DNA from 4 places in the Streptomyces sp. NPDC005576 genome. Region 3 is predicted to be linked to each of the others. Evidence: riboswitches for the same ligand, from Rfam matches in the RefSeq annotation. Region 3 holds a riboswitch; each other region holds the start of a gene.

Region 1 (7,073 bases), on a different contig from region 3:
CGCGGACGGCGAGGACTACCTCGACATGCTCGCCGGATTCGGCGTGATGGGCCTCGGGCGCCACCACCCGGTTGTCCGCAAGGCACTGCACGACGTGCTCGACGCCTCCCTCGCCGACCTCACCCGCTTCGACTGCCAGCCGCTGCCCGGCCTGCTCGCCGAGAAGCTCCTCGCCCACAGCCCCCACCTCGACCGGGTCTTCTTCGGCAACAGCGGCACCGAGGCCGTCGAGACCGCGCTCAAGTTCGCCCGGTACGCGACCGGGAAACCACGCGTCCTCTACTGCGCCCACGCCTTCCACGGCCTCACCACCGGCTCGCTCTCGGTCAACGGAGAGGACGGCTTCCGCGACGGCTTCGCCCCGCTGCTCCCGGACACCGCCATCGCCCTCGGTGATCTCGACGCGCTGCGCCGCGAACTCAAGCGGGGTGACGTGGCGGCGCTGGTCGTCGAGCCCATCCAGGGCAAGGGCGTGCACGCGGCGCCGCCCGGTTTCCTGCGTGAGGCCCAGGAGCTCCTGCACCGGCACAAGGCGCTGCTGATCGTGGACGAGGTGCAGACCGGTCTCGGGCGGACCGGCGACTTCTACGCCTACCAGCACGAGGACGGCGTCGAGCCCGACCTGGTCTGCGTCGCCAAGGCGCTTTCCGGCGGTTACGTGCCGGTCGGAGCCACCATCGGGAAGGACTGGATCTTCAAGAAGGTCTACTCCTCCATGGACCGTGTGCTCGTCCACTCGGCGAGCTTCGGTTCGAACGCCCAGGCCATGGCGGCAGGGCTCGCCGTCCTCTCGGTGATGGAGGACCAGGAGATCGTCGCCCACGCCCGGCGTACCGGCGACCTGCTGCGCGAGCGGCTCGCCGCCCTGGTCGACCGGTATGAGCTGCTGCACGAGGTGCGCGGGCGCGGGCTGATGATCGGCATCGAGTTCGGACGGCCGTCGTCGATCAAACTGCGCGGCCGGTGGACGATGCTCCAGGCCGCCCGCAAGGGGCTCTTCGCCCAGATGGTTGTCGTACCGTTGCTCCAGAAGCATCGGATTCTGACCCAGGTGTCCGGGGATCACCTTGAGGTGATCAAGTTGATTCCGCCACTGATCATCGGCGAGCCCGAGATCGACCGGTTCGTGACGGCTTTCGAGTCGGTCATGGATGACGCTCACAGCGGAGGCGGCCTGATGTGGGACTTCGGGCGCACGCTGGTGAAGCAGGCGGTCGCCCATCGGTGATCGCCTGCCTCCCCCTGCTCTTGCCTCTGAGGCAAGAAATTTGCCTCAGAGGAAAACCGGTGGCGCAATGGAGGCATGAATCCTCCTGACGGAGGGGTGGCCGACGACCTCCCCGGCGTCGCTCCCCGCCTGCGCGAACTGCGCCGGAGCCGTGGCCTCACCCTGGAGGCCGCCGCGCAGCGCGCGGGACTCTCCCCGGCCCATCTCTCCCGGCTGGAGACGGGAAACCGTCAGCCCTCGCTGCCGGTGCTCCTGGGTCTCGCCAGGATTTACGGTACGACCGTGTCCGAGCTCCTCGGCGAGATCCCCCCGGAACGCGACGCGATCGTGCGGGGCGGCCGGTTCGACGGACCCGAGGCAGACGGTTGGATGTACCGCAGGGCCGGCGGCCCGGGCCGTGCCATGCAGGCCCTGCGTGTACGCGTCCCGTACGGCGCCCAGGGCGACTTGGTGCGCGTCCACCCGGGGGAGGAGTGGCTCTACGTCCTCGAAGGGCGGCTCCGCCTCACCCTCGGCGAATCCGCGCATGAACTCGGGCCCGGGGACAGCGCCCACTTCGACTCGCTCACCCCGCACCGGATCGCGGCTGCCGGGCCGGAGGGCGCCGAGCTGATCTTCGTACACACCCTGTTGCAGAGCCCCGCCGCCGAGCTGTGCCTCGGCGACGGGACCCGCCGGCGCTGACCGCGCCCGGCACCCTGGCGCCGAGCCCATTCCACGAACGCCCCGACCCGGGCGTTCGGCAGAGAGGACCGTCATGTCCGATTCGGAGCACTACGACCCGCTGACCCCCCGGCAGACCGGCGAGGTCCGGGACACCCAGGAGCGGAAGATGCCGCGCGGGATGGTCATCCGGCTCGTCGCCTACCTGGTGGCCGGGCACGTCGTCGCGGCCTTCCTCTACATCCTGTTCGCCGTCGCCGGCGGCAACCGGTAGCGGGTCCCGCTCACGCCGGGGCGGCCCCACGGCGACGGTCCCGACTCGCCGCTGCGGGGCTCCCCGCCCCAGCCCGATCCAGCCCGATCCGGACGCACGGACTCAGTCCAGCAGCCTCTCGCGCAGTCGCTCCCGGACCTCCCCGGACAGTCCCAGCCCCTCGGCGAAGTAGCGCTCCGAGGTGCTCCACTCCTCCTCGATGGTGGCGAAGGCGGCGTCCAGGTAGTCGATGTGCGCGCCGAAGAGCGGGTTGAGCAGGCTCAGCACCTCGGCGGAGACCGCGGGGTCCGCGCTGTCGCCGCGCCGCAGCCGGTACCGGCGGTGGGCGTCGTTGGACTTGAGGTAGTCCGCCGCGATGGCCTCGCGCTCCACCCCGACCGCCAGCAGGGTCACCGCCATCGTCAGACCCGCCCGGTCCTTGCCCGCCGCGCAGTGCATCAGCGCCGGCACGCTGTCCTCCGCCAGCGCGTGCAGTACCCGGCTGTGCTCGGCCGTGCGGTCGGTGATGATCGAGCGGTACGACGCGAGCATGCGCGCCCTGCCCTTGCCGTCGGCGAGCAGCGAGCGCAGTTGAGCGAGGTCGCCCTCCCGCACCAGACGCCAGAAACCCGCCCCGTCGGCGGGGTCCGAGAGCGGGATGCGGACGTTGCGCACACCCGGCAGCTCCACGTCGAAGCCGTCGAGCTTCTGGTCGGCCGCATTGCGGAAGTCGAAGACCGTGTGAAGGCCGAGCCGGCCGAGGAAGACGGCGTCCTCAGCGGTGGCGGCGGCGAGGTGACCGCTGCGGAACAGCCTCCCGTGCCGTACCCGTCGTCCGTCGGTGGTGGGCAGTCCGCCCACGTCCCGGAAGTTACGGACCCCGCTCAGCTCGGGCTCGGCCGGCGAGAACTGCGGCACCTGCGTCACAGCGGCTCCTCGGTGCTTCTGGGCGCCGGCGCTGCTCGCCGACGTCGGCTCGTCGCGACCCTACGACATCGCTCCTCGGACCCGAAGTGCCGCGGGCGGCTCCTCGGTCGCTGAGGAACCGTCATCAGTGACCTGCGCGACATGTCCGTAATGTATTGAATTTAGCCAACATCATCCGTTTATGGGGGAAATGGTGGGTGATCTGGTGAGCGGGATCATATCCGTGACCCTGCGTGGCCGAGTCGCCGGAGGGCGGTCCTTCCGCCGTGCGGAATGCCAAGATCCATAATCCACGGAGGGTGACCGGTAAAGCGGGCCGATATCGCCACGGGGATTCCGTTCCGCTTGCGATGGCTTGTTCCGTCCGGCCCGGCTCGATTACGTTCACCATCACTCCGGACGGACCGCCTAATCCTGCCGCCGTCCGGAATTCGCACTCACTGATGCGTGGCAGGAGCGGGGGACCCAGGTAAGCCGCCGACCGGAGTTGTTCCGGACGGCTCGGGGTGAAGTCGCGTTTCCATGCGACCGGGCATCTCCAGCCCGAACCCGACAGCTCACCTCGTAGGCGCCGGAGAGGAATTCACCATGCCCATCCCGGGTAAGCACCGTCGTAAGAAGTCCGGCCCGATCGCTCGCGGCGTCCTCGCCGTAGGAGCCGGCGGCGCCGTTCTCGCCCTGCCGCTCCTCGGAGCCACGGGCGCCCACGCCGCTGAGCAGTCGGCCCCCGCCGCTGCCCAGTCCGCCCAGCAGTCCGCCCAGACCTACAAGGTCGTCCCGGGCGACTACCTGGCGAAGATCGCCGCCCAGCACAAGATCAAGGGTGGCTGGGAGAAGCTCTACCAGGACAACCGCGAGGTCGTCGGCGGCAACCCGAGCCTGATCCTCCCGGGCATGAAGCTGACGCTCGGCGCCCAGGCGTCCGGCTCGGCGTCCACGGCGTCCTCCTCGGCCGCCTCCTCCGCGAAGGCCGAGACGAAGACCGAGGTCAAGACCGAGGCGAAGACGGCGGCCACGACCGGAACGAAGACCGCCCCGGCGACCGCGACGGAGTCCGCCGCGACCGCCACCAATGCCGCTGACAGCAACAGCTCCGGCTGGACCACCCCGGTGGCCAACGCGACCGTCACGACCCAGTACCACGCCTCCGGCTCCATGTGGTCCAGCGGTTACCACACCGGCTCCGACTTCAGCGCCGCCACCGGCACCGTCATCCGCGCCGTCGGCCCCGGCACCGTCGTCTCCGCCGGCTACGACGGCGCCTACGGCAACGAGGTCATCATCAAGCACGCCGACGGCATGTACTCCCAGTACGCGCACCAGTCGCAGCTGATGGTCCAGGCCGGCCAGACCGTCACCGGCGGCCAGCGGATCGGCCTCTCGGGTGCCACCGGCAACGTCACCGGCCCGCACCTCCACTTCGAGATCCGCACCACCCCGAGCTACGGCTCGGACGTGGACCCGATCGCCTACCTGCGTCTCCACGGCGTCTCCATCTGAGACAACTCCGCTTGACGGTCGTCACGATCCGTCAGGGCTTGGAGGGGCGGTACGCGCAAGCGTGCCGCCCCTCTACTTATTCCGGCTTTACCAAAAACTGACCGGGTGGTCTATCTCACCCCACGTCAACCCCCTCTTACGGTCGCACAGGTCACATGGGAAGAGGCAGGATATGTGGTCGTGGCAGACGGTTCGAGAATCCAGAAGACAGACATCATCGGGTCGTACGCGGCGATCGGCGACAGTTTCACCGAAGGAGTGGGAGACCCCGGACCCGACGGGACTTATGTCGGCTGGGCGGACCGTTTCGCGGTTCTCCTCGCGGATCAGCTTCCCGTCCTCGACGGGGCGACGAACTCCGATTCCCCGCACGGAGAATTCCGGTACGCCAATCTCGCGGTACGCGGACGACTCCTCGACCAGATCGTCGAGGAGCAGGTACCCCGCGCCAAGAAGCTCGCCCCGGACCTGGTGAGCTTCTGTGCCGGGGGCAACGACGTCATCCGGCCCGGCACGGACCCCGACGACCTGGCCGAACGCTTCGAGCGCGCGGTCGCCGAACTCACCGACGCGGTCGGCACCGTCATGGTCACCACCGGCTTCGACACCCGCGGCGTGCCGGTGCTGCGCCACATGCGCGGCAAGATCGCCACCTACAACGTCCACCTGCGGGCCATCGCGGACCGCTACCACTGCCCGGTGCTCGACCTCTGGTCCCTCCGCTCGATCCAGGACCGCCGGGCCTGGGACAACGACCGGCTGCACCTCTCGGCCGAGGGACACACCCGGGTGGCGTTGCGCGCCGCGCAGGTCCTCGGTCTGGAGACCCCGGCCGACCCCGACCAGCCGTGGCCCCCGCAGGCCCAGCGCAACACCTACGAAGTGCGGCGCGACAACATCCAGTGGGCCCGCGAGTACCTGGTGCCGTGGATAGGCCGCCGCCTGCGCGGTGAGTCCTCCGGCGACGAGGTCGCCGCTAAGCGGCCGGACCTGCTGCCGCTCTGAGCGGTGTGACCCCGCGGCCCACCAGGGCGTGTCTGATAATTCGCGTCGGATCAGCGGGCGGTGTCCGGCGCGGTGCATCGCAAGGCGGAGGATTGCCCGTGTACTGGATGTACTCGGGCAGTCCGACAACGCCGCGAGGTGCCGTGCCGGGCGCCGCACGCCCGGCGGGAATTGTCAGACACGCCCTACAGCAGGGGAAGCCGGAGACGTGACGGGCCCGCCGACGCTGGCCCGTCCGGCGCCGCCGGAACCCGCTCCAGGACGCCCCCGGCGAACACGTCGTACAACGGCAGCGACTCGAGGTGCACGTACCCGATGTGGCAGTCGCAGACCGCCAGCGGGCAGGCCCTCGGAGCAAGGGCCCGCCGGTAGCTCCCGTCGTAGAGGTTGCCCAGTTGCGCCTTGACGAAATGACACCGCCGCACGGTTCCGTCCCCGTCCACCGAGATCACCGACTCCCCGGTCCGGCAGGGCAGTCCCGCCGAGCGGTGCGGATGCCTGCTGTACGGGAAGAGCGGGTCGAGCGCCGTCCAGCGCTCCGCCTCCACGTCCGTGTACGTACGCCCCTCGGCGGCGTTCACCCACAGGTACACCTGCTCCGGCAGGGCCGCGCGCAGCCTTCGCGCCTCGGGGAGGTGCTCCTCGAAACCTACGACCCCGACGCTGTACCGCACCCCCGCCGCGGTCAGCTCCAGGCATCTGCCGAGGAACCGGTCGTACGGGGTCTGCCCCGGGTGGTACGTGCACCAGAGCGCCACCCGGCCCGGGGCCGCCTCGGAGAGCCACCCGGTCCTGCCGCTGAGATTCGTCTGGATCGCGACCCGCGCCACCTGCGGCAGACGGGACAGCTCGACCAGCGCCCGCCGGTACCAGGACCGCACCAGCCCTTCGCCCCACGGGGTGAAGAGCACCGAGACGCGATCCTCGGTCTGGGCGGCGACCCACGCCGTGAAGCGTTCGAGCGCCGCCCGGTCGGCCGACAGCTGCTCCCGGCTGTCCCGCCTCTTGGCGAACGGGCAGTACGGGCAGTCGTAGTCGCACGAGGCGAGCGGGCCCCGGTAGAGGATCGTCAGGTCCACGGGCCGCTCCTCACTACTTCGTCTCGTACGCGGCCATCGCGGCGCGTACGGCGGGGGAGAAGAGCGCGGGGCCGACCGCGTCGGAGTGGGCGAGTCCTTCGGGGGAGAGCCGGAGTACCGCGTCCGCTTCCCCGTCCTCGTCCAGCCAGCCGAGCGCCGCGAAGCGCGCCAGCTCGTTCGGGAAGTCCTCATGCGGGTCGCTGCCGAACCGCTGCCGGTATTCGGCACGCGGCAGCCCGGCGGCTTGGAGCAGCGATTGCAGCAGGTGGCGGCGGCGCGACTCCCCGTCGTCGACGCGCCGACCGGTTTCCGCCCGGGAGAAGTCCTCGGTGGCGGTGAAATCGTCGATGATGTGGCGGATCTTCGGCATGCCGACGGCGTAGTCGAAGGAGTAGTGAAGCGACGAGGTGTACGAACG
Region 2 (7,073 bases), on a different contig from region 3:
CCGGCTGTGCGCTGTCGTCGGACGGACTCACGGTCTGGGTCTACCGGCCGGACACCATGGCCGGCCGTGACCGCTCCGACCAGTGGCTGGCCCTGGATGCCGGCACCGGGGCGGTGCTCGCTCAGGCGGACCTGGACACCGTGGGACACGGTGGGATCCAGCTCGTGCACCGGGCGAGCGGCGAGCTCCTCCTGAACGTGGGCGAGGGGCAGGACGGTTCGGTCATCCACCGCGCGTCGTGGGCCGAGGGGCGGATGGCTCTCCACCGCTACCCCTGGACCGACAGGTGCCTCATCGATCTGTCACCCGACGGACGTCACTTCATGACGGTCGATCACTGTCAGGGCGACATGGCCATCCACGCCTACCCGGACGGCGAGGTCACCTTCGCCCTCTCCGTCGATGCCTTCGGGCACGACTCGGAGAACATCTGCGTGGAGTGGTGCGGCGGCTACCTGAGCCCGGACACCGTCGTCGTCACCCTCGCCGGCGAGACCGAGGACGAGGAGGAGTGGTTTCGCCACTACCGCGTGGACGCGCGCTCCGGCAACATCCGGGCCGCGCTCGACGCCCACAGCGGGAATCCCTACGACCTCCAGCCCCTCGGGGACGGGTCCTGGCTCACCACCGATCCGTCCGGCCACCCGGTCCGCCGAAGCGACTCCACTCCTGGATGATCGATTCCAAGGGGTTCAGTGGTCATAGGCGGTCAAGGCTCGCATGACCGGTTGATCGGTGCGATCGCACCTGATTTACCGCACCCGCATCACCGCCCGATCGAGCCGTCGATCTGCTCGCGCAGGATGTCCGCGTGACCGGCGTGCCGGGCGGTCTCCTCGATCATGTGGACCAGCACCCAGCGCATCGAGGGCGGCGGGGTCTCGCGCAGCGAGCGGGCGCCGGGGCGGTCCAGGTCGGTGCAGGCGAGGGCAACCTCGTTGGCCCGGGCGATCGCCTCGCGATAGGCCTCCGCCACGTCCGAGGCGGTGTCGTCGGCGGACACCGCACCCTCGTCCTCCCAGCGCTCGCGGTCGGCGCCGGCATAGGCCCAGACGAACCAGTTGAGCTCGACGGCCGTCAGGTGCTTGAGCAGCCGGAGCAGGCTGGTCCCGGAAGGGACGCCGGCCGTGCGGACCGCCGGCTCCGGGACGCCGGCCGCCTTCGCGAGGACGGACTCGCGCAGGTAGTCCAGGAAGGTCAGCAGGGTGGTCTGCTCGTCGGCGTTCAGGCCGGGGGGCCGGAGATCGGGGCGGGGCTCGACAGTCGTCATGGCGGAACCGTAGATGATCGATTCAAGCCGTCGATGGTCGTATGCAGTCAGCGATCGCATGACGGGTTGCCCGGTGTGCTCGTTGTGCCAGATGGCGGCGGTCAGTCCACCACCCACACGCCGTCGGTCCACCGCGCGGTGTCCGTGGCCAACTCGCTCAAGACGTGCGGGATGAGGTCGGCCGCCTTGCGCAGTTTCTTGTTGCAGCCGGGCTGCTTCGACAGGGAACAGGTGCCGCAGGTGGGCCCAGGCATCCGCAGCCACCGGGCTTCGGAGGTGTTGCCGAGCATCGCCTGCATCATCGACAGCGTCACCAGTTCGGCATCGCTGAGCCGCGGCGCTATGCCGACTACCGGCCGCCAGGGGGCGAGCTGCGGCGAACCCTCCAGCAGGTCGTCGGTCCTGACGTGGAGTGCGGCCGCGAGGGAGTCCATGTCTGGCGTCACAACCTGACTGTGGACTCCCTCGTCTCATGGGCGCAGCCAACCCTTGGAATCGATCATCTGGGGCGTCTCGATCCGTTCCGGGCCATTCCTGGCGGTTCCGGGCAGATCCCGTGGGGGTGACGCTCCATGGGGTCGAGGGGCGTGCCGGACCGTAGGGGGTCTCCCTTTCCCGCGACACGCCGTAATGAATATCCGATTTTCCGCCTGTTCGGCGCAGGGAATCAGCCCGCCAATCACCTCTCCCGATTTGCACTCCCTCACGTTCTCCTCATGCGCGAACTGCCTTACTGCGAAAGCCCGGCGGAGCCACGCGGGGTACGCGCCCCCGGCCGCGCCGGACGCTCCCCCACACTCCCGGCGCAACGGGGGCCGACCGTCCTGGCTGCCACTGTCACCTCGAAAATTCCGCACGACGTGGGTCAAGATCCGTGGGACGACAAGCCCCCGCCACCCTGACGGGGCGGTCCGCGCGGACGCCGAGTCCTGCCGCCGAGCGGATGACGGGTCGACAGGAGTGGATCGGCAGGAGTGGAGGACCCGAGCACTACGGGTCGACCGGGCAACCGGCCGTCCCTCGGGGTGAAGCCGCAACGCGCGGCCGGGCAACTTCGCCAGCCCGAACCCGACAGGTCATCCTTCACAGGCGGCTGACGAAGGGTTGCGCATGACCGCGCAGGTTCATGTCCCGTCTCTGCTCACCCGGGCCGGTACGGCCTCGGTCCTCGCTCTGGCCCTCAGCTCGACCATGCTGGCCCCCGGCCTGGTCTCCGACGCCGAGGCGGCCACCCACGCGACGAAGGCGCTCCGGGTCGCCGCGTCGAAGAAGGGCTCCCCCTACCAGTGGGGTGCCATCGGTCCCCGCCGGTTCGACTGCTCCGGGCTGACCCTCTACTCGTTCAAGCGCGTCGGCAAGAAACTGCCCCGCACGGCGCAGCAGCAGTACAACAAGACGCGCCACATCACTTCCTCGCAGCGCAGGAAAGGTGACCTGGTCTTCTTCCACAGCGGTCGAAGCGTCTACCACGTGGGCATCTACGCCGGCAACGGCAAGATCTGGCACTCCCCCAAGACCGGGTCCGTGGTCCGGCTGGAGCGGATCTGGACGAAGCGGGTCTGGTACGGGCGGGTGCGCTGACGAGCGCCGGACCCCCGGGCGGCCGGTGAGCGGCGGCCGGTGAGCGGCGGCCGGTCCGGAAGCGGCCGTCCGCGCCGGTACGCGCGGGCGCCGCTTCCGGACCGGCCGCGCCCTCAGCCCCGCACCGGAACGGACCAGGGCAGTGCGACCCATACGGTCTTGCCGCCCTCGGCGGTCGGCGCCACACCGAACCGCCCGCCGGACTCCTTGGCCAGGGCCCGGATGATCGCCAGACCACGCCCGTTGTCCTGCTGCACGGCCGCGGGGAGTCGTCTGGGCCACCTGGGGTGGCTGTCGGTCACCTCCAGCCGCACTTCCTCGTCGCGGTCGAGCACCAGCCGCACCGTGAACGCGGGTGACTGGCCGCGCGTGTGCAGGACCGCGTTGGTGGCGAGTTCCGAGACGATCAGGAGGATCGTCCCGGCGTCGTCCGTGTCGTCGTGCATGCCCCACTCCGCGAGCACGCGGGCCACGTGTCTGCGGGCCGCGGACACCGACACCGGATCGCTCGGCAGGGTGACATGTGCTTCCTGATGGTCTGCCATGGCGACGCCGTCCCTTTCCGCCCGGGCGACCCCTATCGGCCCGGATTGTGCCTGGCGCCAGAGTGCCACCGCCTGAGCCCGTGCAGGCACGATCTGCCGAGATATGCATATATCTATCGCTCAATGCGGTGAACTCCGGCTCGGCGGGGCTCGAACATTCGGCACACTTGCCTTCCAGGCCGACCGGCGGAAGGAGACCGGCAATGGGTAACGGCCCCGTCGTACGCCGTCGCAAACTCGGTGAGGAGCTGCGGAGTCTGCGCCACTCGTCGGGACTCACGAGTCAGCAGGCGGCATCGATGCTCGGCTGGCACCAGTCGAAGGTGAGCAGGATCGAGACGGGTGCGAGCGGTGTGTCCCCGGCCGACGTCGGCCGTCTGCTCGACGCGTACGCCGTCGCCGACCCCGAACTCCGCACCCTGCTCTCGGCGCTGGCAGGATCGGCTGACGGTCGCGACACGGGCTGGTGGCACGCGTACCGGGCGGTCATCCCGCCGCAGTACCGCGATTTCATCGCCCTGGAGGCACAGGCCGAGACGGCCAGGACCCTGGAGACCTCGGTGGTTCCCGGCTTGCTCCAGACCGCCGATTACGCGCGGTCGGTCACCGAGTCGGCGCTGGACGGGATACCGGAGGCGCACCTGGACGCCCTGGTCGAAGTGCGGCTCGCCCGTCAGTCGGTGCTGCGGTGCGACGCCCCGCTCCGGCTCACCGCCGTGCTCGACGAGGCGGTGCTGCGGCGCGAGGTCGGCGGCCGGCGCGTGATGCGGGCCCAGCTCGACCACCTCGTGAGCATGACGGAACTCCCGCACGTGCGGATCCAGTTGGTCCCGTTCAGCGCCGGAGGATACGTCGGCCTGACCGGTCCGTTCGTCATTTTCTCTTTTCCGACAACTTCTGCACTGGATGTGGTCGTACTCGACCACTTGACGCGTAGTCACTACCTGGAACGGAAAGAGGATCTGGAAGCGTACGGCTCCGCTTTCCGCACCATGCGGGAGCGCGCCCTCTCTCCGGAGCGGTCGAGGGACCTCATCACGGCGATCGGCCGCGAGGGACGGCCGTGACGAACCACCGCGGGCCCGACCGGACGGAGCCGGGTGGGCCCCGCCGACGTCCACCGATCCGAAGGAGCACCATGGCCGACCGCCCGGCACCGCCCGCCTCACCGTGGCGCCGCAGCAGCCGCAGCACCGGTATGAACAACTGCGTGGAGACAGCGGTACGAGGGCCCGGCCTGCTGTCCGTACGCGATTCCAAGGCCGCGGACGGGGCCCGGCTGTCCTTCTCCGCATCCGCCTGGAGGGCGTTCGTGGCCGGCCTCGGGGGCCGGGGCGGAACCTCACACTGAGAGGCGTGCCCCGGCCCCGGCCGGCCCGCGCCCAGCGGTCAGCCGGCGCCCCTCGGAGCCGTACGGACGATGGTGTCCAGGGCGGTGTCGATGCGGTCGTCCGTCAGGTCGGCCCGGGCGGTGAGCCGGAGACGCGAGACGCCGTCCGGGACCGACGGCGGCCGGAAGCAGCCCACCGCGATCCCGGCGTCCCGGCAGTCCGCCGCCCATCGGACCGCCGCCTCGGGGGAAGGCGCCCGCACCGACACCACCGCGGCGTCCGGGCGCGCCGCGTACAGCCCGGACGCGGTCAGCCGTTCGTGCATCCGGGCGGCGACCTCGCGCGCCCGGGTGGCGCGTTCCGGCTCCCTCCTGAGCACCGCGAGGCTCGCGAGCGCGGCGCCGGCGGCGGCGGGTGCGAGTCCGGTGTCGAAGATGAACGTGCGGGCCGTGTTGACGAGATGACGGATCACCCGGGCGGGTCCCAGGACCGCGCCACCCTGGCTGCCCAGGGACTTGGAGAGGGTGAGCGTCGCCACGAGCCCTTCGTCCCCCGCCAGCCCGTGGGCGGCCGGAGCGCCGCGCCCACCCGTTCCGAGCACCCCGAGGCCGTGGGCGTCGTCGACGACCAGCCCGGCGCCCGCGCTCCGGCAGACGGCGGCCAGGGCTCCCAGGGGGGCCGCGTCCCCGTCGACGGAGAAGACCGAGTCGGTGACGACCAGCGCCGGCCCGGTGCGGGACTCCAGGGCCTTGGCTACGGCCTCCGGATCCGCGTGCGCCACCACCTCCGTCCTCGCGCGCGCCAGTCGGCAACCGTCGACGATCGAGGCGTGGTTGGACGCGTCGGACACGATGAGGCCCTCCGCGCGGGAGAGTGCGGTGAGTGCGGCCAGGTTCGCCGCGTAGCCGGAGGAGAACACCAGGGCGGCCTCGAAGCCGCAGAATTCCGCGAGTTCGTGCTCGAGCTCCGCGTGGAGGGTGGTGGATCCGGTGACCAGGCGTGAACCCGTGGCGCCCGCACCCCACTTCCGCGCGGCTCCGGCCGCTGCGTCGGTCACCTCGGGGTGCCGGGTGAGCCCGAGGTAGTCGTTGCTCGCGAGGTCCAGCACCTCGGTGGCGGCGGGCCGCGGGCGCAGCGTGCGGACGAGTCCGGCGGCGGCGCGGCGGCCGGACTCCTCCTCTGTCCAGTCGAACGGGGCGAAGGCCATCGGGGAGTCCCTTTTGTAGGCAGCTCACAGAGCGTAGCGGGGGGCGCAGCCGGTCATGGTGTGGCAATACACACACACCCTCCCCCTCTCTGCTGTCGAGTTCCTCCTTGGCCGATGACCTTTCCGTGCGTCAGGATCAACGCCATGGACCTGTTGAGCACACTGGTGGACAAGGGGTTGCGGCGCGAACTGCCGACCCGCGAAGAGGCGCTCGCCGTACTGGCGACCTCCGACGACGAACTGCTCGACGTGGTGGCCGCGGCGGGCAGAGTGCGCCGTCAGTGGTTCGGGCGGCGGGTAAAACTCAACTACCTGGTCAACCTCAAGTCGGGGCTGTGCCCCGAGGACTGCTCCTACTGCTCGCAGCGGCTCGGCTCCGAGGCGGGCATCCTCAAGTACTCCTGGCTGAAACCTGACGAGGCGTCCCGTGCGGCGGCCGCCGGGGTTGCCGGGGGTGCCAAGCGGGTCTGCCTGGTGGCGAGCGGCCGGGGCCCCACCGACAGGGACGTGGACCGGGTCTCCCGGACCATCGAGGCCATCAAGGACGACAACGACGGCGTCGAGGTGTGCGCCTGCCTCGGGCTGCTCTCCGACGGGCAGGCGGAGCGGTTGCGCGCGGCGGGGGCGGACGCGTACAACCACAACCTCAACACCTCCGAGGCCACGTACGGCGGCATCACCACCACCCACACCTACGCCGACCGGGTGGAGACCGTGCGCCACGCCCAGGGGGCCGGTCTGTCGGCCTGTTCCGGACTGATCGCGGGCATGGGCGAGAGCGACGAGGACCTGGTCGACGTGGTCTTCGCCCTCCGTCAACTCGACCCCGACTCCGTGCCGGTCAACTTCCTGATCCCGTTCGAGGGCACTCCGCTCGCCAAGGAGTGGAACCTGACACCCCAGCGGTGCCTGCGGATTCTGGCGATGGTCCGGTTCGTCTGCCCGGACGTGGAGGTGCGGCTCGCCGGTGGCCGTGAGGTCCACCTGCGGTCGATGCAGCCGTTCGCCCTGCACCTGGTCAACTCGATCTTCCTGGGCGACTATCTGACCAGTGAGGGGCAGGCGGGGCAGGCGGACCTGGACATGATCGCCGACGCCGGGTTCGAGGTGGAGGGCGCGGACACCACGACGCTGCCCGG
Region 3 (7,073 bases):
GCCAAGGCGTCGAAGTCGCTCCACATCGACGTCAACCCGCGCTACGGAGCCTGGGACAACCAGCAGATCCGCCTCGGCACCTACGAGTCCCCCTGGCTCGCCAAGGCCGCCGGCACCGACGCCACAGCGTCCGGTGGGGACGGCGCCGGGGGCGACGGCACCGCACAGGACGGCTCCGGGCAGTCGGACACCGCCCCGGCGGGCTGACACGTCGCCGGGGTAGGTTCGACGGGTGAACGCTGAAGCACCCGGCCGGGTCGTCCTCCTCACCGCCAGCCACCGAGTCGCCCCCGGACTCCTGTCCTGGCCCGCCTGGCAGACGTTGCGCGCCGCCGACCGCGTCCTGTGCGGCGCCCCGGACCACGTACAGCTCCCCTACCTGAGGGAGGCGGGCGTCACCGTCGAGATCACCGGGCCGACGGCGGAGGAACTGGTCGACGCCTGCGCCGGCGACCGGACCGTGGTGGTGCTGGTCGGTGGCGAGGGTGACCAGCGGCTGACCGACGGACTCGCCCGCCTCGGAGGCTCGGGACGGGTGCGGATGCCGGACCTGGAGCTGCTCCCCGGTTCGTACGACCTGCCGGGCGCCCGCCTCCTCGACCTCGTCCAGGTCATGGACGTGGTCCGCCGCGAGTGCCCCTGGACCTCGAAGATGACGCACCGGGGCCTCGCCAAGTACGCCATCGAGGAGACGTACGAGCTGGTCGAGGCGATCGAGGCCGGCGACCGCGACGAACTCCGCGAGGAGCTCGGGGACGTGCTCCTCCAGGTCGTCTTCCACGCGCGGATCGCCGAGGAGGACCCGGAGGCGCCCTTCGCCATCGACGACGTGGCCGGCGGGCTGGTGGAGAAGCTGATCCGCCGCCACCCGCACATCTTCGGCGACGAGACCGCCGAGACCGCCGAGGACGTCCACGCGCACTGGCTGCGCACCAAGGCGGCCGAGAAGCGGCGCGACTCCGTCACCGAGGGCGTCCCGCTCGGTCAGCCCGCGCTCGCCCTCGCGGCGAAGCTGGGCAGCCGGGTCCGGAGCGCGGGCCTGGAGGTCGCCCCGCCCACCGGCGACACTCTCGGCTACGAACTGCTCGCCCTCGCCGTCCGCGCCGAGGCCGAGGGCGTCGACCCGGAAGCGGCCCTGCGCGCGGCGGCCCGCGCCTACCGGGACGCGATCCTCGCGGCGGAGGGCGCGGGCGCCCCGGATACCGTCGACGAGTGATCGCCCAGTGAACGACAGCCCGGACAGCCCCGACAGCCCCGACAGCCCGGACAGCCCGGACAGCCCGGACAGCCCGGACAGCCCGGACAGCCCCGACAGCCCCACCGGCCCCGGCTCCGTCGCCCCCGCCGGCTGCCCCGCGCACGGTGCGCCCGCCGCCCCCGAGCTCTTCACCTGGGAGTTCGCGACCGATCCGTACCCGGCGTACGCCTGGCTCCGCGAGCACAGCCCGGTGCACCGCACCACGCTGCCCAGCGGGGTCGAGGCCTGGCTGGTCACCCGGTACGCCGACGCGCGCCACGCGCTCGCCGACAACCGGCTCTCCAAGAACCCGGTGCACCACGCCGGGTCGGCGCACGCCAAGGGGAGGACGGGAATCCCGGGGGAGCGCAAGGCCGAGCTGATGACCCATCTGCTCAACATCGACCCGCCGGACCACACCCGGCTGCGCCGGCTCGTGTCCAAGGCATTCACCCCGCGCCGGGTCGCGGAGTTCGCGCCCCGCGTGCAGGAGCTGACGGACCGGCTCATCGACCGGTTCGTGACCGAGGGCACCGCCGACCTCATCCACGACTTCGCCTTCCCGCTCCCCATCTACGCGATCTGCGACCTCCTCGGGGTGCCCGAAGAGGACCAGGACGACTTCCGGGACTGGGCGGGGATGATGATCCGCCACGGCGGCGGCCCACGCGGCGGAGTGGCGCGCTCGGTGAAGCGGATGCGCGCCTACCTCGCCGAACTGATCCACCGCAAACGGGAGAACCCGGGCGACGACCTGATCTCCGAGCTCATCCGGACCAGCGACCACGGCGAGCACCTCACGGAGAACGAGGCCGCCGCCATGGCGTTCATCCTTCTCTTCGCCGGCTTCGAGACCACCGTCAACCTCATCGGCAACGGCACCTACTCGCTGCTCCGCCACCCCGGGGAGCGCGCCCGCCTCGAAGCCTCCCTGGAGGCGGGAGAGGAGGAGCTGCTCGCCAGCGGCATCGAGGAGCTGCTCCGCTTCGACGGCCCGGTGGAGCTGGCCACCTGGCGGTACGCCACCGAACCGCTGACCCTCGGCGGCGAGGAGATCGCGGCCGGCGACCCCGTACTCGTGGTGCTCGCGGCGGCCGACCGCGACCCCGCGCGCTTCGAGGCACCCGACACGCTCGACCTCGCGCGGCGTGACAATCAGCACCTCGGCTACGGCCACGGCATCCACTACTGCGTGGGTGCGCCACTCGCCCGCCTCGAGGGGAGGACCGCCCTCGCGACTTTGCTGAGACGCCTTCCCGACCTGCGCCTTGCGGGAGAAATGGCTGATTTGCGCTGGCGCGGAGGGCTCATCATGCGTGGACTGCGCACCCTTCCGGTGGAGTTCACCCCCGGACCAGCGCTCGGCGAAGGTGACGCTACGTCAACACTGTGATGTTCACGTGATCTGCGGGGCATCGACTTGTGACACACGTTCGAGTCCCGCTAGGTTCACGGTTCGACGCATCAGTTCACCCGTCAGTCACACGGAAGGCACTCCCATGGGCTCCGCGAACGGCAGACACCGCCGCCCTCGCCAGGCACCCGCCATCGTCGTCGCAGCCGGCGTGACAGGCTCCGCCCTCGCGATTCCGCTCCTCGCCGCGACCAGCGCCGGCGCCGCGGACGCGACCACCTGGGACAAGGTCGCCGAATGCGAGAGCGGCGGCACCTGGAGCGCAGATTTCGGCAACGGTTACTACGGCGGACTGCAGTTCTCCCAGGAGACCTGGGCGAGCTACGGCGGCACGGACTACGCGCAGCGCGCGGACCTCGCCAGCCGTACCCAGCAGATAGCCGTGGCGGAGAAGGTCCTCGACGCCAAGGGCCCGCAGGCGTGGCCCGGGTGCGCGGTGATCTCCGGGCTGGCGCCCGCGGGGTCCCTGATCGGTGTCGACCCCGGCTCCACGTCCGCCACGAACGCGGGCGCCTCGGCCGGCATCATCCCGGACGCGGACGGCGCCCCCGCTTCGACCGGCACCACGGGGTCGAAGCGCGCCTCGGGCTCGACCGGCGCCTCGGACTCCGGCGGCACGACCGGTTCCACCGGCGGCAGCACCACGCCGAGCCCCGACGCCTCCGTGACTCCCTCGCCCACCGGATCGGCCAGCCCGGGCAGCACCACGCCCGGGAAGAGCGGTACGGAGAGCGGCGCGACGGCCGGCACGGCAACCGGTGACCCCACCGCTGACACCACGACCGGCGGCAAGCACCGCGGGACGCCCGACGTGGACGAGGCGTCCTCCGACGCCTCGCGCGAGACCGGCCGGCACGCCTCGCGCGGCGGCACCGACGCGCGCGAGGACACGACGCTCGCGACGGACGGCACGTACACGGTCCGGACCGGCGACAACCTCTCCGCGATCGCCGACGCGCAGCACCTTTCCGACGGCTGGACCAAGCTCTACCAGGCCAACGAGGAAGTGATCGGATCGGACCCCGACCTGATCCTGCCCGGCCAGGAGCTCGATCTGAGCGCGCCGACCCTCTCCGGAGGGGCCGACTCCGCTCCGAACACGACCGCAGCCGCCTCCGACACGCCGGAGACCGCTCCCGACACGGCGGAGACCGCCCCCGCCAAGTGATCAAATTCGGGAAAACACCTCAAAAAGAGGGGTAGTTAAGGGGCCTATGTCCACTTTTGCGAAAGTGAGACATGGGTCTCTTCACTGTTCTGGCGTGTCGCGGTCACAGAGGCTCGCGGATGTCCGCTTTGACCTGCGAAAACGGGAATTCGAGCATGGCCAGTAAGGTCTGATTGTCCGATATAACCATCATTGAATGTAGGGGCGCCCTCTGTTTACGGTCGGAACCGCTCGCACCGCGGGCCCCGTCGACCGTCACGCCGAATCCTGCCGTCGGTCGAAGGGAACAGACGCGTAAAGCGCCGTAGGCAGGAGCGGGGGACCCAGGTAAGCCGCCGGTATCGGACGGCCCGTCGGAAACGAGGGGCGGGCCGGGACCGGCTAGGGGTTAAGCCACACGCAAGGACGTGTGGCCGGGCACTCATTGGCCCGAACCCGACAGCTCACCTCGTAGGCGTCGGTGAGGAGATCCTCCATGCTGCTGTCCAGCAACGGTAAGCACCGCCGCTCGTCCAAGGCCGTCCGTATGGCCACGCTCGCCGGCGTCGCAGGTGCCGCCATCGCCCTCCCGCTGATGGGCGCCACCAACGCTTCCGCCGCCTCGGTCGCCACCTGGGACGCCGTCGCCCAGTGCGAGTCCGGTGGCAACTGGTCCATCAACACCGGCAACGGTTACTACGGCGGACTGCAGTTCTCGCAGTCCAGCTGGGCCGCCGCCGGCGGTACGAAGTACGCCCCCCGCGCCGACCTGGCCACCAAGGACCAGCAGATCGCCACCGCCGAGGTGCTGCTCGACCTCCAGGGTCCGGGCGCCTGGTCCTGCGCCGGCGCCGGCAACCTCACCAATGACGGTGTGACCCCGGGCGTCGACACGGGCTCCTCCGCGAGCACCGACACCTCCACGAGCACCGACACCTCCACGAGCACCGGCTCGACCGCGACCGAGGACAGCGCCGCCACGGCGACGCCGGACCGCACCACCGACTCGCAGGCCGCCTCCCGCAGCGAGGAGCGTCCGGCCGCGAAGTCCGAGACCGTCACCACCCCGACCGGCGGCAAGGTCGAGAAGGGCGACGGCGAGTACAAGGTCGTCACCGGCGACACCCTCAGCACCATCGCCGACAAGCAGGGCGTCAAGGGTGGCTGGCAGAAGCTGTTCAAGCTGAACCACGACATCGTCGACGACGCCGACCTCATCTTCCCGGGTCAGCAGCTCCACCTGAAGTAAGCACGAACCACTCCTCCCCGGAACGGCGGTGTCCGGCGGCACCCCCTTCCCTCTCCCTGGCCCGGCGCGCACTCCCCCCGCGCACCGGGCCAGGGCCCTTTCCCACTCCCGCCCGCGGGCCGCTTCCCCCGCCGTACCGCGAACTGCCGGACGCCGTACCGCCCGACGTTATGTTCCGTACGGAAACAATGTGTAGGCTCGTCGTGTCACTGGACGGACGGTCGGCTGGCCGATGTCCTGTGTCCGGTTAGGCTCTAGTCGCAAGGCTGAAGAGCCCCGCACAGTCAGCGTCACATCGCCAGAAGGAGATGCTCGTGCCGTCCATCGACGTCGTCGTAGCCCGGGAAATCCTCGACTCGCGGGGTAACCCCACGGTCGAGGTCGAAGTTGGTCTCGACGACGGCAGCACGGGCCGTGCTGCCGTTCCGTCCGGCGCCTCCACCGGAGCGTTCGAAGCCGTCGAGCTTCGCGACGGTGACCCCAAGCGTTACCTGGGCAAGGGTGTCGAGAAGGCCGTCCTCGCCGTCATCGAGCAGATCGGCCCGGAGCTCGTCGGCTACGACGCCACCGAGCAGCGCCTGATCGACCAGGCGATGTGCGACCTGGACGCCACGGAGAACAAGGGCTCGCTCGGCGCCAACGCCATCCTCGGCGTCTCGCTGGCCGTGGCCCACGCCGCCTCCGAGGCCGCCGACCTCCCGCTCTTCCGCTACCTCGGCGGCCCGAACGCGCACCTGCTGCCCGTTCCGATGATGAACATCCTGAACGGTGGGTCGCACGCCGACTCCAACGTCGACATCCAGGAGTTCATGATCGCCCCGATCGGCGCGGAGTCCTTCTCCGAGGCCCTGCGCTGGGGTGCGGAGACGTACCACACGCTGAAGAAGGTCCTCAAGACCAAGGGCCTCTCCACCGGTCTCGGCGACGAGGGCGGCTTCGCCCCGAACCTCGAGTCCAACCGCGCCGCCCTCGACCTCATCGTCGAGGCCATCAAGGAGGCCGGCTTCGTCCCCGGCCGTGACATCGCGCTCGCGCTCGACGTCGCCGCGTCCGAGTTCTACAAGGACGGCAAGTACGAGTTCGAGGGCAAGTCCCGCTCGGCCGCCGAGATGACCGAGTACTACGAGGAGCTCGTCTCCGCGTACCCGCTGGTCTCCATCGAGGACCCGCTGTACGAGGACGACTGGGCCGGCTGGAAGGTCATCACCGACAAGCTCGGCGCCAAGGTGCAGATCGTCGGCGACGACCTCTTCGTGACCAACCCCGAGCGCCTCGCCCGTGGCATCGAGGAGGGCTCGGCCAACGCCCTGCTCGTCAAGGTCAACCAGATCGGCTCGCTGACCGAGACCCTGGACGCCGTCGAGCTCGCGCAGCGCAACGGCTTCAAGTGCATGATGTCCCACCGTTCCGGCGAGACCGAGGACGTCACCATCGCCGACCTCGCCGTCGCCGTGAACTGCGGCCAGATCAAGACCGGCGCCCCGGCCCGCTCGGACCGCGTCGCCAAGTACAACCAGCTGCTGCGCATCGAGGAGATCCTCGACGACGCCGCGGTGTACGCAGGCCGCTCGGCGTTCCCCCGCTTCAAGGGCTGATCCACGGCCCGTGAGGGCCCGGTTCCACCAGCCTCCGTCCGTCCCCGCACTCGGTCCCGTACCGTGTGCGGGGACGGACGTGCGTGACGGGGAGGCATGAACATGGCCGTGAAGGACCGCGACCGGTTCTCCACCGCGACCAGGCTGCGGCTGCTCGGCGAGCAGACGGCGGCCCGGGTCTACCGCTCCCAGAACCGCCGTCAGGCCCACCGCTCCCGGCTCACCGGCCGCGCCGCGTTCCTGGCGCTGATCGTCTGCACCCTGATCGTGGCGCTGGCCTACCCCATGCGGCAGTACGTCTCCCAGCGCGAGGAGATCGCCGACCAGGAGCGGACGCTGCAGGACGCCGGGAAGCGCGCCGAGGAGCTGCGGGACGAGAAGGCCCGCCTCCAGGACGACGCGTACATCCGCCGCCTCGCCCGCGAGCACCT
Region 4 (7,073 bases), on a different contig from region 3:
TCGGTGAGGTCCTTGACGTCGGCGATGCCCTGGAGCTTCTTCGACGAGACCAGGTCCTTGATCTTGGAGATGACCTTCTCCGGACCGACCGTGAAGGGCAGTTCGGTGACGACCAGGCCCTTGCGCCTCGGGGTGACGTTCTCCACGGCGACCGTGGCCCGGATCTTGAACGTGCCACGCCCGGCGGCGTAGGCGTCCTTGATGCCGCTCAGGCCCACGATCCGGCCACCGGTCGGCAGGTCGGGACCGGGGACGAACCGCATCAGCGCTTCGAGGTCGGCGTTGGGGTACCGGATGAGGTGGCGCGCGGCGGCGACGACCTCACCGAGGTTGTGCGGCGGCATGTTGGTCGCCATACCGACCGCGATCCCGGACGCGCCGTTGACCAGCAGGTTCGGGTAGGCGGCCGGGAGGACGACGGGCTCCTGCTCCTGCCCGTCGTAGTTCGACTGGTAGTCGACGGTGTCCTCGTCGATCGACTCCGTCATGAGGGACGTGGCATCGGCCATGCGGCACTCGGTGTACCGCATGGCGGCCGGCGGGTCGTCATTGCCGAGGGAGCCGAAGTTGCCGTGTCCGTCCACGAGCGGGAGGCGCATGGAGAACGGCTGCGCCATGCGCACCAGGGCGTCGTAGATCGACGCGTCGCCGTGGGGATGCAGCTTGCCCATGACTTCGCCGACCACTCGGGCGCACTTGACGTACCCGCGGTCGGGGCGCAGTCCCATCTCGTTCATCTGGGACACGATGCGGCGGTGTACGGGCTTCATGCCGTCGCGCGCGTCGGGCAGGGCCCGGGAGTAGATCACCGAGTACGCGTACTCGAGGAAGGAGCCCTGCATTTCGTCGACGACGTCGATGTCGAGGATCTTCTCCTCGAAGTCGTCCGGCGGCGGGGTTTTCGTGCTGCGGCGGGCCATCGCGGCTGCGACTCCTTCACAGATTCTGTCGGGCAACCTGAGGTTCTGACGCGGACCATTGTGGACCGCCTCGCCGACAGCGCCGACCTCGACCCGTCCCAAGGGCCCTGCCGGGACCCGCCGGGACGCCCGTTCCCCACGGTTCTCCGGCCGTACCGGACGCCTTACCCGACGCGGATGCGGCGCCGTTCCGGACACGGATCCGACGCCCCGGTCGACCCCCTGTGCGCGGGCGTCGACACCACGCGTCAACATCAGTCGTCAAGAACTACCAACGAGCACAACATCGAAGGAACGGGAACTTCGCCAGGTACCCGTGCGCTTGCTTACAGTGGCAGGTCTGGCAGAAAGTCCAGTACCGCGATCGAAGGGACGTACATGCCCATGGGTCACACGGCCACCGCACAGGCCGGCTCCGGCGGCCTGACAGCGACCGAGCACCGTCTGGCCAATGGCCTGCGCGTGGTGCTCTCCGAGGACCACCTGACCCCGGTCGCCGCCGTCTGCCTCTGGTACGACGTCGGCTCCCGTCACGAGGTGGAGGGGCGCACCGGTCTCGCGCACCTCTTCGAGCACCTGATGTTCCAGGGCTCGAAGCAGGTCAAGGGGAACGGTCACTTCGAACTCGTCCAGGGCGCGGGCGGGTCGCTCAACGGCACCACGAGTTTCGAGCGCACCAACTACTTCGAGACCATGCCGACCCACCAGCTGGAGCTCGCGCTCTGGCTGGAAGCCGACCGGATGGGCTCGTTGCTCGCCGCGCTCGACGAAGAGTCCATGGAGAACCAGCGGGACGTCGTCAAGAACGAGCGCCGCCAGCGGTACGACAACGTCCCCTACGGCACCGCGTTCGAGCGGCTCACCGCGCTCGCCTACCCGGAGGGCCACCCGTACCACCACACGCCGATCGGCTCCATGGCGGACCTGGACGCGGCGACGCTGGAGGACGCCCAGGCGTTCTTCCGTACGTACTACGCGCCCAACAACGCGGTGCTCTCGGTCGTCGGCGACATCGACCCCGACGAGACCCTCGCCTGGATCGAGAAGTACTTCGGCTCCATCCCGTCCCACGACGGCAAGAAGCCCCCGCGCGACGGCACACTCCCCGGCACCATCGGCGGGCAGCTGCGCGAAGTGGTTCACGAGGAGGTCCCGGCCCGCGCGCTGATGGCCGCCTACCGGCTGCCGCACGATGGCACCCGTGAGGCGGACGCCGCCGACCTGGCCCTGACCGTCCTGGGCGGCGGCGAGTCGTCCCGGCTCCACAACCGGCTGGTGCGCCGCGACCGCACGGCGGTGGCCGCCGGATTCGGGCTGCTGCGGCTGGCCGGAGCGCCCTCGCTGGGCTGGCTGGACGTCAAGACGTCCGGCGGCGTGGAAGTCGAGAGCATCGAGAGCGCGGTCGACGAGGAGCTGGCGCGGTTCGCCACCGAGGGCCCGACGCCCGAGGAGATGGAACGCGCGCAGGCCCAGTTGGAGCGCGAGTGGCTCGACCGTCTCGGCACGGTCTCCGGCCGTGCCGACGAACTCTGCCGCTTCGCCGTGCTCTTCGGCGACCCGCAGCTCGCGCTGACGGCCGTCGGGCGCGTCCTCGACATCACCGCCGACGAGGTGCGGGAGGTCGCGGCCGCCACACTGCGCCCCGACAACCGTGCCGTGCTGGTCTACGAGCCGGTCGAACCGGCCGAGCCGGACGACGGGACCGCTGCCGAGGACGGCGCGGAGACCGACGCCGACGAGGAGGACGGCAAGTGAGCGACGCCGCCGTGACTGGAGTAGCCATGGACTTCCACCCGCAGCCCACCCCGGGAACCGCCCGTCCCTGGGCCTTCCCCGCGCCCGAACGCGGCACCCTGCCCAACGGGCTGACCGTGCTCCGCAGCCACCGCCCCGGCCAGCAGGTCGTCGCGGTCGAGATCCACCTCGAAGCGCCGCTCGACGCCGAACCCGAGGGACTGGACGGCGTCGCCACCATCATGGCGCGCGCCCTCTCGGAGGGAACCGACAAGCACAGCGCCGAGGAGTTCGCCGCCGAGCTGGAGCGCTGCGGCGCCACCCTCGACGCGCACGCCGACCACCCCGGCGTCCGGGTCTCGCTGGAGGTGCCCGCCTCCCGGCTGGCCAAGGCGCTCGGCCTGGTCGCCGAGGCGCTGCGGGCCCCCGCCTTCGCCGACAGCGAGATCGAGCGCCTGGTGGGCAACCGCCTGGACGAGATCCCGCACGAGCAGGCCAACCCCGCGCGCCGCGCGGCCAAGCAGCTCTCCAAGGAGCTGTTCCCGGCCACCGCCCGGATGTCGCGCCCGCGTCTGGGCACCGAGGACACCGTGCGGCGGATCGACGCCGCCGCCGTCCGCGCCTTCTACGACGCCCACGTCCGCCCCGCCACGGCGGTCGCGGTCGTCGTCGGCGACCTCACCGGCATCGACCTGGACGCCCTCCTCGCCGACACCCTCGGCGACTGGTCGGGCAACGCCGGCACCCCCCGCCCGGTGGCGCCGATCACCGCGGACGACACCGGCCGCGTGGTCATCGTCAACCGCCCCGGAGCCGTGCAGACGCAGCTGCTCATCGGCCGCATCGGCGCGGACCGGCACGACAGTGTCTGGCCCGCCCAAGTCCTCGGTACGTACTGCCTGGGTGGCACGCTCACCTCGCGGCTCGACCGGGTGCTGCGCGAGGAGAAGGGCTACACCTACGGCGTACGCGCCTTCGCCCAGGTGCTCCGCTCCACCGCCGGCGGCCCGGACTCCGGGCCGGCCGGTGCGGCGATGCTGGCCATCAGCGGCTCGGTGGACACCGAGTCGACGGGCCCCGCGCTCGACGACCTCTGGAAGGTCCTGCGGACCCTCGCGGCGGACGGGCTGACGGACGCCGAGCGCGAGACCGCCGTCCAGAACCTCGTGGGGGTCGCCCCGCTCAAGTTCGAGACGGCGGCCTCGGTCGCGGCGACCCTCGCCGACCAGGTCGAGCAGCAGTTGCCCGACGACTTCCAGGCCCACCTGTACGCACGACTCGCCGAGACCGGCACGGTCGAGGCGACCGCCGCGGTGGTCAACGCCTTCCCGGTGGACCGGCTGGTGACGGTCCTGGTGGGCGACGCGTCGCAGATCGCCGAGCCCGTCCGCGCGCTGGGCATCGGCGAGGTGACGGTCGTGAACGGCTGACCGGCCGTCCTTCGCACGACGACCGGGTACGCCCCGGCAGCGCGACCCCGGCGGGAGATCTCTCGCCGGGGTCGCGCTGTTTGTCCCCTTTGCCGGGAGCATGCCCGTCTGCCCTGTGGGATGTGCTACAAAACCCGCTGTCCGTTTGGTGATCGAAAGCGCCGCGGCCTAGCGTCGGTCCGGCTGTCCGTCGACTGTGTACCGCACTCGCGGTGCCGGACAGTCATCGCCGAGTCCCCGTCAGGCGCGAGCCTGGGGAGCCGGGGACCCGTGAAGTCCCTGGGGTGAATCGGGCACCCGCGTCTCGTGAGAGACGCGAACGCCCGTAGGAGACCTTCCTGCTCCGAACCCGTCAGCTAACCCGGTAGGCGAGAAGGAAGGAAAGGATCCGCTCCTCCATGGCGTTCACCCGTGCCACCGGGACCCATCGTGCCCCGGGCCGTCTGACGCGTACCACCGCCCGGTTCGCCGGTGCCTGCGCCCTCGCCGCGACCGGCGTCGTCGGCTCGATGGCTTCCCCGGCACTCGCCGTCGGCCCCACCACCCCGTCACCCGGTTCGACCGGCCTCATCGGGGCCGTCACGCTCGGCGACTCCATCGCGGACCGGATAGCCGACCAGGCGGAGGCCCAGCAGCGCGGGGCGGAAGTCAGGGCGAAGGCGGAAGCCAAGGCCAGGGCCGAGGCCGCCGTACGGGTCAGGGAAGCCCGTGAGGCGAAGGCCCGCGCCGCGCGCGCCGCCGAGCGCGTCCGGCTGAACTCCTTCCACCTGCCCATCGCGGGCTCCTACATCAGCACCGGCTACCAGTCGAGCGGCTCCCTCTGGTCCTCCGGCAGCCACTCCGGCGTCGACTTCCACGCCGCCACCGGGACCCCCGTCCTCGCCGTGGGCGCGGGCACGGTCGTCGAGGCCGGCTGGGGCGGCGCGTACGGCAACAACATCGTGCTGCGGATGACCGACGGCACGTACACCCAGTACGGCCACCTCTCCTCGATCGGTGTCCTCGCCGGCCAGAGCGTCTCCTCCGGGGAGCGGATCGGCCTCTCCGGCGCCACCGGCAACGCGACCGGCCCGCACCTGCACTTCGAGGCACGCACCGGACCGGAGTACGGCTCCGACATGGACCCCGTGGCGTATCTGCGGGCCCACGGCCTCACCGCCTGACCCCGCGGCCCCACCCGCCGCTGCCGGGGCCCACGGCGCCCGACCCCGCCCGGGTCGCCCGCCGTCCGGCGCGACCGCCGCCGGACACCCCTGACCGACGACCGATGGAGGCCGGCCCGGACCCGTGCCGATCGCCCCCGAGCCCCGGCCCCGCGCCGGGGCTCCGGCATATCGCGGCTTCGGCATATCACCCGAAACCCCTCCCGCAGGCAGACACCGCAGGCAAAAGATATGTGCGAATTCCGGTACGCCATCGGAAATTCACGCAGATTGCAATAGAGTCACGGTGCAGGCTTCGATCGGCCGCGTTTCGCGGGGATTAAGGCGGAGGTTCGGACATGCGCATTCCCGCGCACTCGGTATGCACGGCAATCCGTGAGGACATCGTCTCGGGCGTCTACGAACGCGGCAGTCGCCTCACCGAGGAACTCCTGGCGCGGCGCTACGGCGTCTCACGCGTGCCGGTGCGCGAAGCGCTGCGGACCCTGGAGTCCGAGGGGTTCGTGGTCACCCGCAGGCACGCCGGCGCCTGCGTCGCCGAGCCCACGGAGCAGGAGGCGGCCGACCTCCTGGAGATGAAGCTCCTGCTGGAGCCGCTGGGTGCGGCCCGGGCTGCACAGCGCCGCACCGAGGCGCACCTCAAGGTCCTGCGCGGGCTGGTCAAGCTGGGGCAGGAGCGGGCCCGCCGGGGGGAGGGGGAGGACCTGCGCTCCCTCGGCGGCTGGTTCCACGAGACGCTCGCCCAGGCGTCGGGCAGCCCCGGCCTCATCGCGCTGCTGACCCAGCTCCGGCACAAGGTCGCCTGGATGTACGCCGTCGAGCAGCCGGTCCGCCCCGTCGAGTCGTGGGCCGAACACGGCGCCCTCGTGGACGCGGTCGCCCGGGGCGACGCGGAACGCGCGAGGGGGCTGGCCGCGCAGCACGCGGAGCGTTCGCTCGCCGCGCACCGGCCGCGCAGGCCCCTCAGAGCGGTGAAACAGTCCCGGGTGAGCACTTCGCAACATCCCGTAAACACCTCGGGTGCCCGTCATTAACAAACTCGCCGTATACAAATGGGGGAGCGAATATCCGGAGCCTTCTCCGTGCTGCCGGAATTCACGTGTGCGCGATCGGCCCGAGAAATGACTGAGCCGCGCCGTCCGTGAGGGACGGTGCGGCCCGGTCGAGCGAGAATTCCGTCAGGAAGTCCGACGGAAGGGGTTTCGGGATTCGTGTCAGACCGTTTCCGGGAGCTCGTCGAGCCCCTCGGAGACCAGCTTCGCCAGCCGGTCGAGCGCGGCGTCCGCACCCTCCGCCCCGGAGGCGAGCACGATCTCCTCGCCGCCCTCCGCGCCCAGCCCGAGAACCGCGAGCATCGACGCGGCGTTGACCGGGTTGCCGTCGGCCTTGGCGATCGTCACCGGAACCCCGGAGGCCGTGGCGGCGCGGACGAAGATGGAAGCGGGGCGGGCGTGCAGGCCTTCGGCCCATCCGACGTTGACACGGCGCTCAACCATGGTTCTGCCCTTCGTGGATCTGCGATGTCCTGACCGGTAATTGATTTGTCTAGACCATTGTGGCACGGGGGCGTGGACCTGCGTACCCTCCCGCCGGCGGACCTGCCGGTGGGCTTCCCAGCCTGCCCCGGCACCGAATCCGCCGCGACCCGTGTCCGGCGGATTCGGTGCCCGTACGGCCCGGTCCCGCCGGGCCCGGCCACCCGTGGGCCGGCCGGCGCGTCAGGCCCGACGCATCCGGACCCGCCGTCCGCACGTCCCGGGCGCCCGGGACACCCCGCGAACCCGACCCGGAGCGCGGGTCGGTCGTACGCTTTCCCCATGCAGCCC

What was found. Region 3 has a riboswitch for cyclic di-AMP ahead of ACFYPN_RS09095 (transglycosylase family protein). Riboswitches for the same ligand answer to the same signal wherever they lie in the genome.
Positions count from the first base shown of each region.
Region 1: linked by a shared signal. The riboswitch ahead of ACFYPN_RS24850 (LysM peptidoglycan-binding domain-containing M23 family metallopeptidase) and the one ahead of ACFYPN_RS09095 (transglycosylase family protein) in region 3 are both predicted to bind cyclic di-AMP.
Region 2: linked by a shared signal. The riboswitch ahead of ACFYPN_RS16720 (C40 family peptidase) and the one ahead of ACFYPN_RS09095 (transglycosylase family protein) in region 3 are both predicted to bind cyclic di-AMP.
Region 4: linked by a shared signal. The riboswitch ahead of ACFYPN_RS06680 (M23 family metallopeptidase) and the one ahead of ACFYPN_RS09095 (transglycosylase family protein) in region 3 are both predicted to bind cyclic di-AMP.

Region 1 is NZ_JBIAJC010000014.1:126,347-133,419, reverse strand. It holds gene ACFYPN_RS24870 (aspartate aminotransferase family protein) at 1-1,228, shown strand, start outside; gene ACFYPN_RS24865 (XRE family transcriptional regulator) at 1,304-1,912, shown strand; gene ACFYPN_RS24860 (DUF6126 family protein) at 1,986-2,165, shown strand; gene ACFYPN_RS24855 (tyrosine-protein phosphatase) at 2,268-3,071, opposite strand; cyclic di-AMP (ydaO/yuaA leader) riboswitch at 3,500-3,655, shown strand; gene ACFYPN_RS24850 (LysM peptidoglycan-binding domain-containing M23 family metallopeptidase) at 3,660-4,571, shown strand; gene ACFYPN_RS24845 (SGNH/GDSL hydrolase family protein) at 4,746-5,576, shown strand; gene ACFYPN_RS24840 (STM4011 family radical SAM protein) at 5,762-6,655, opposite strand; gene ACFYPN_RS24835 (STM4012 family radical SAM protein) at 6,669-7,073, opposite strand, start outside.
Region 2 is NZ_JBIAJC010000008.1:239,131-246,203, reverse strand. It holds gene ACFYPN_RS16735 (hypothetical protein) at 1-677, shown strand, start outside; gene ACFYPN_RS16730 (DinB family protein) at 767-1,270, opposite strand; gene ACFYPN_RS16725 (hypothetical protein) at 1,372-1,716, opposite strand; cyclic di-AMP (ydaO/yuaA leader) riboswitch at 2,194-2,377, shown strand; gene ACFYPN_RS16720 (C40 family peptidase) at 2,381-2,851, shown strand; gene ACFYPN_RS16715 (ATP-binding protein) at 2,965-3,396, opposite strand; gene ACFYPN_RS16710 (helix-turn-helix transcriptional regulator) at 3,600-4,463, shown strand; gene ACFYPN_RS16705 (DUF397 domain-containing protein) at 4,535-4,747, shown strand; gene ACFYPN_RS16700 (8-amino-7-oxononanoate synthase) at 4,786-5,934, opposite strand; gene bioB (biotin synthase BioB) at 6,079-7,073, shown strand, end outside.
Region 3 is NZ_JBIAJC010000004.1:221,642-228,714, reverse strand. It holds gene ACFYPN_RS09115 (SurA N-terminal domain-containing protein) at 1-207, shown strand, start outside; gene ACFYPN_RS09110 (nucleoside triphosphate pyrophosphohydrolase) at 233-1,216, shown strand; gene ACFYPN_RS09105 (cytochrome P450) at 1,224-2,630, shown strand; gene ACFYPN_RS09100 (transglycosylase family protein) at 2,737-3,819, shown strand; cyclic di-AMP (ydaO/yuaA leader) riboswitch at 4,110-4,291, shown strand; gene ACFYPN_RS09095 (transglycosylase family protein) at 4,295-5,047, shown strand; gene eno (phosphopyruvate hydratase) at 5,356-6,642, shown strand; gene ACFYPN_RS09085 (septum formation initiator family protein) at 6,745-7,073, shown strand, end outside.
Region 4 is NZ_JBIAJC010000003.1:107,083-114,155, forward strand. It holds gene ACFYPN_RS06665 (DNA topoisomerase IV subunit A) at 1-920, opposite strand, end outside; gene ACFYPN_RS06670 (pitrilysin family protein) at 1,299-2,675, shown strand; gene ACFYPN_RS06675 (pitrilysin family protein) at 2,702-4,084, shown strand; cyclic di-AMP (ydaO/yuaA leader) riboswitch at 4,302-4,470, shown strand; gene ACFYPN_RS06680 (M23 family metallopeptidase) at 4,483-5,247, shown strand; gene ACFYPN_RS06685 (GntR family transcriptional regulator) at 5,586-6,281, shown strand; gene ACFYPN_RS06690 (HPr family phosphocarrier protein) at 6,462-6,743, opposite strand; gene ACFYPN_RS06695 (GNAT family N-acetyltransferase) at 7,065-7,073, shown strand, end outside.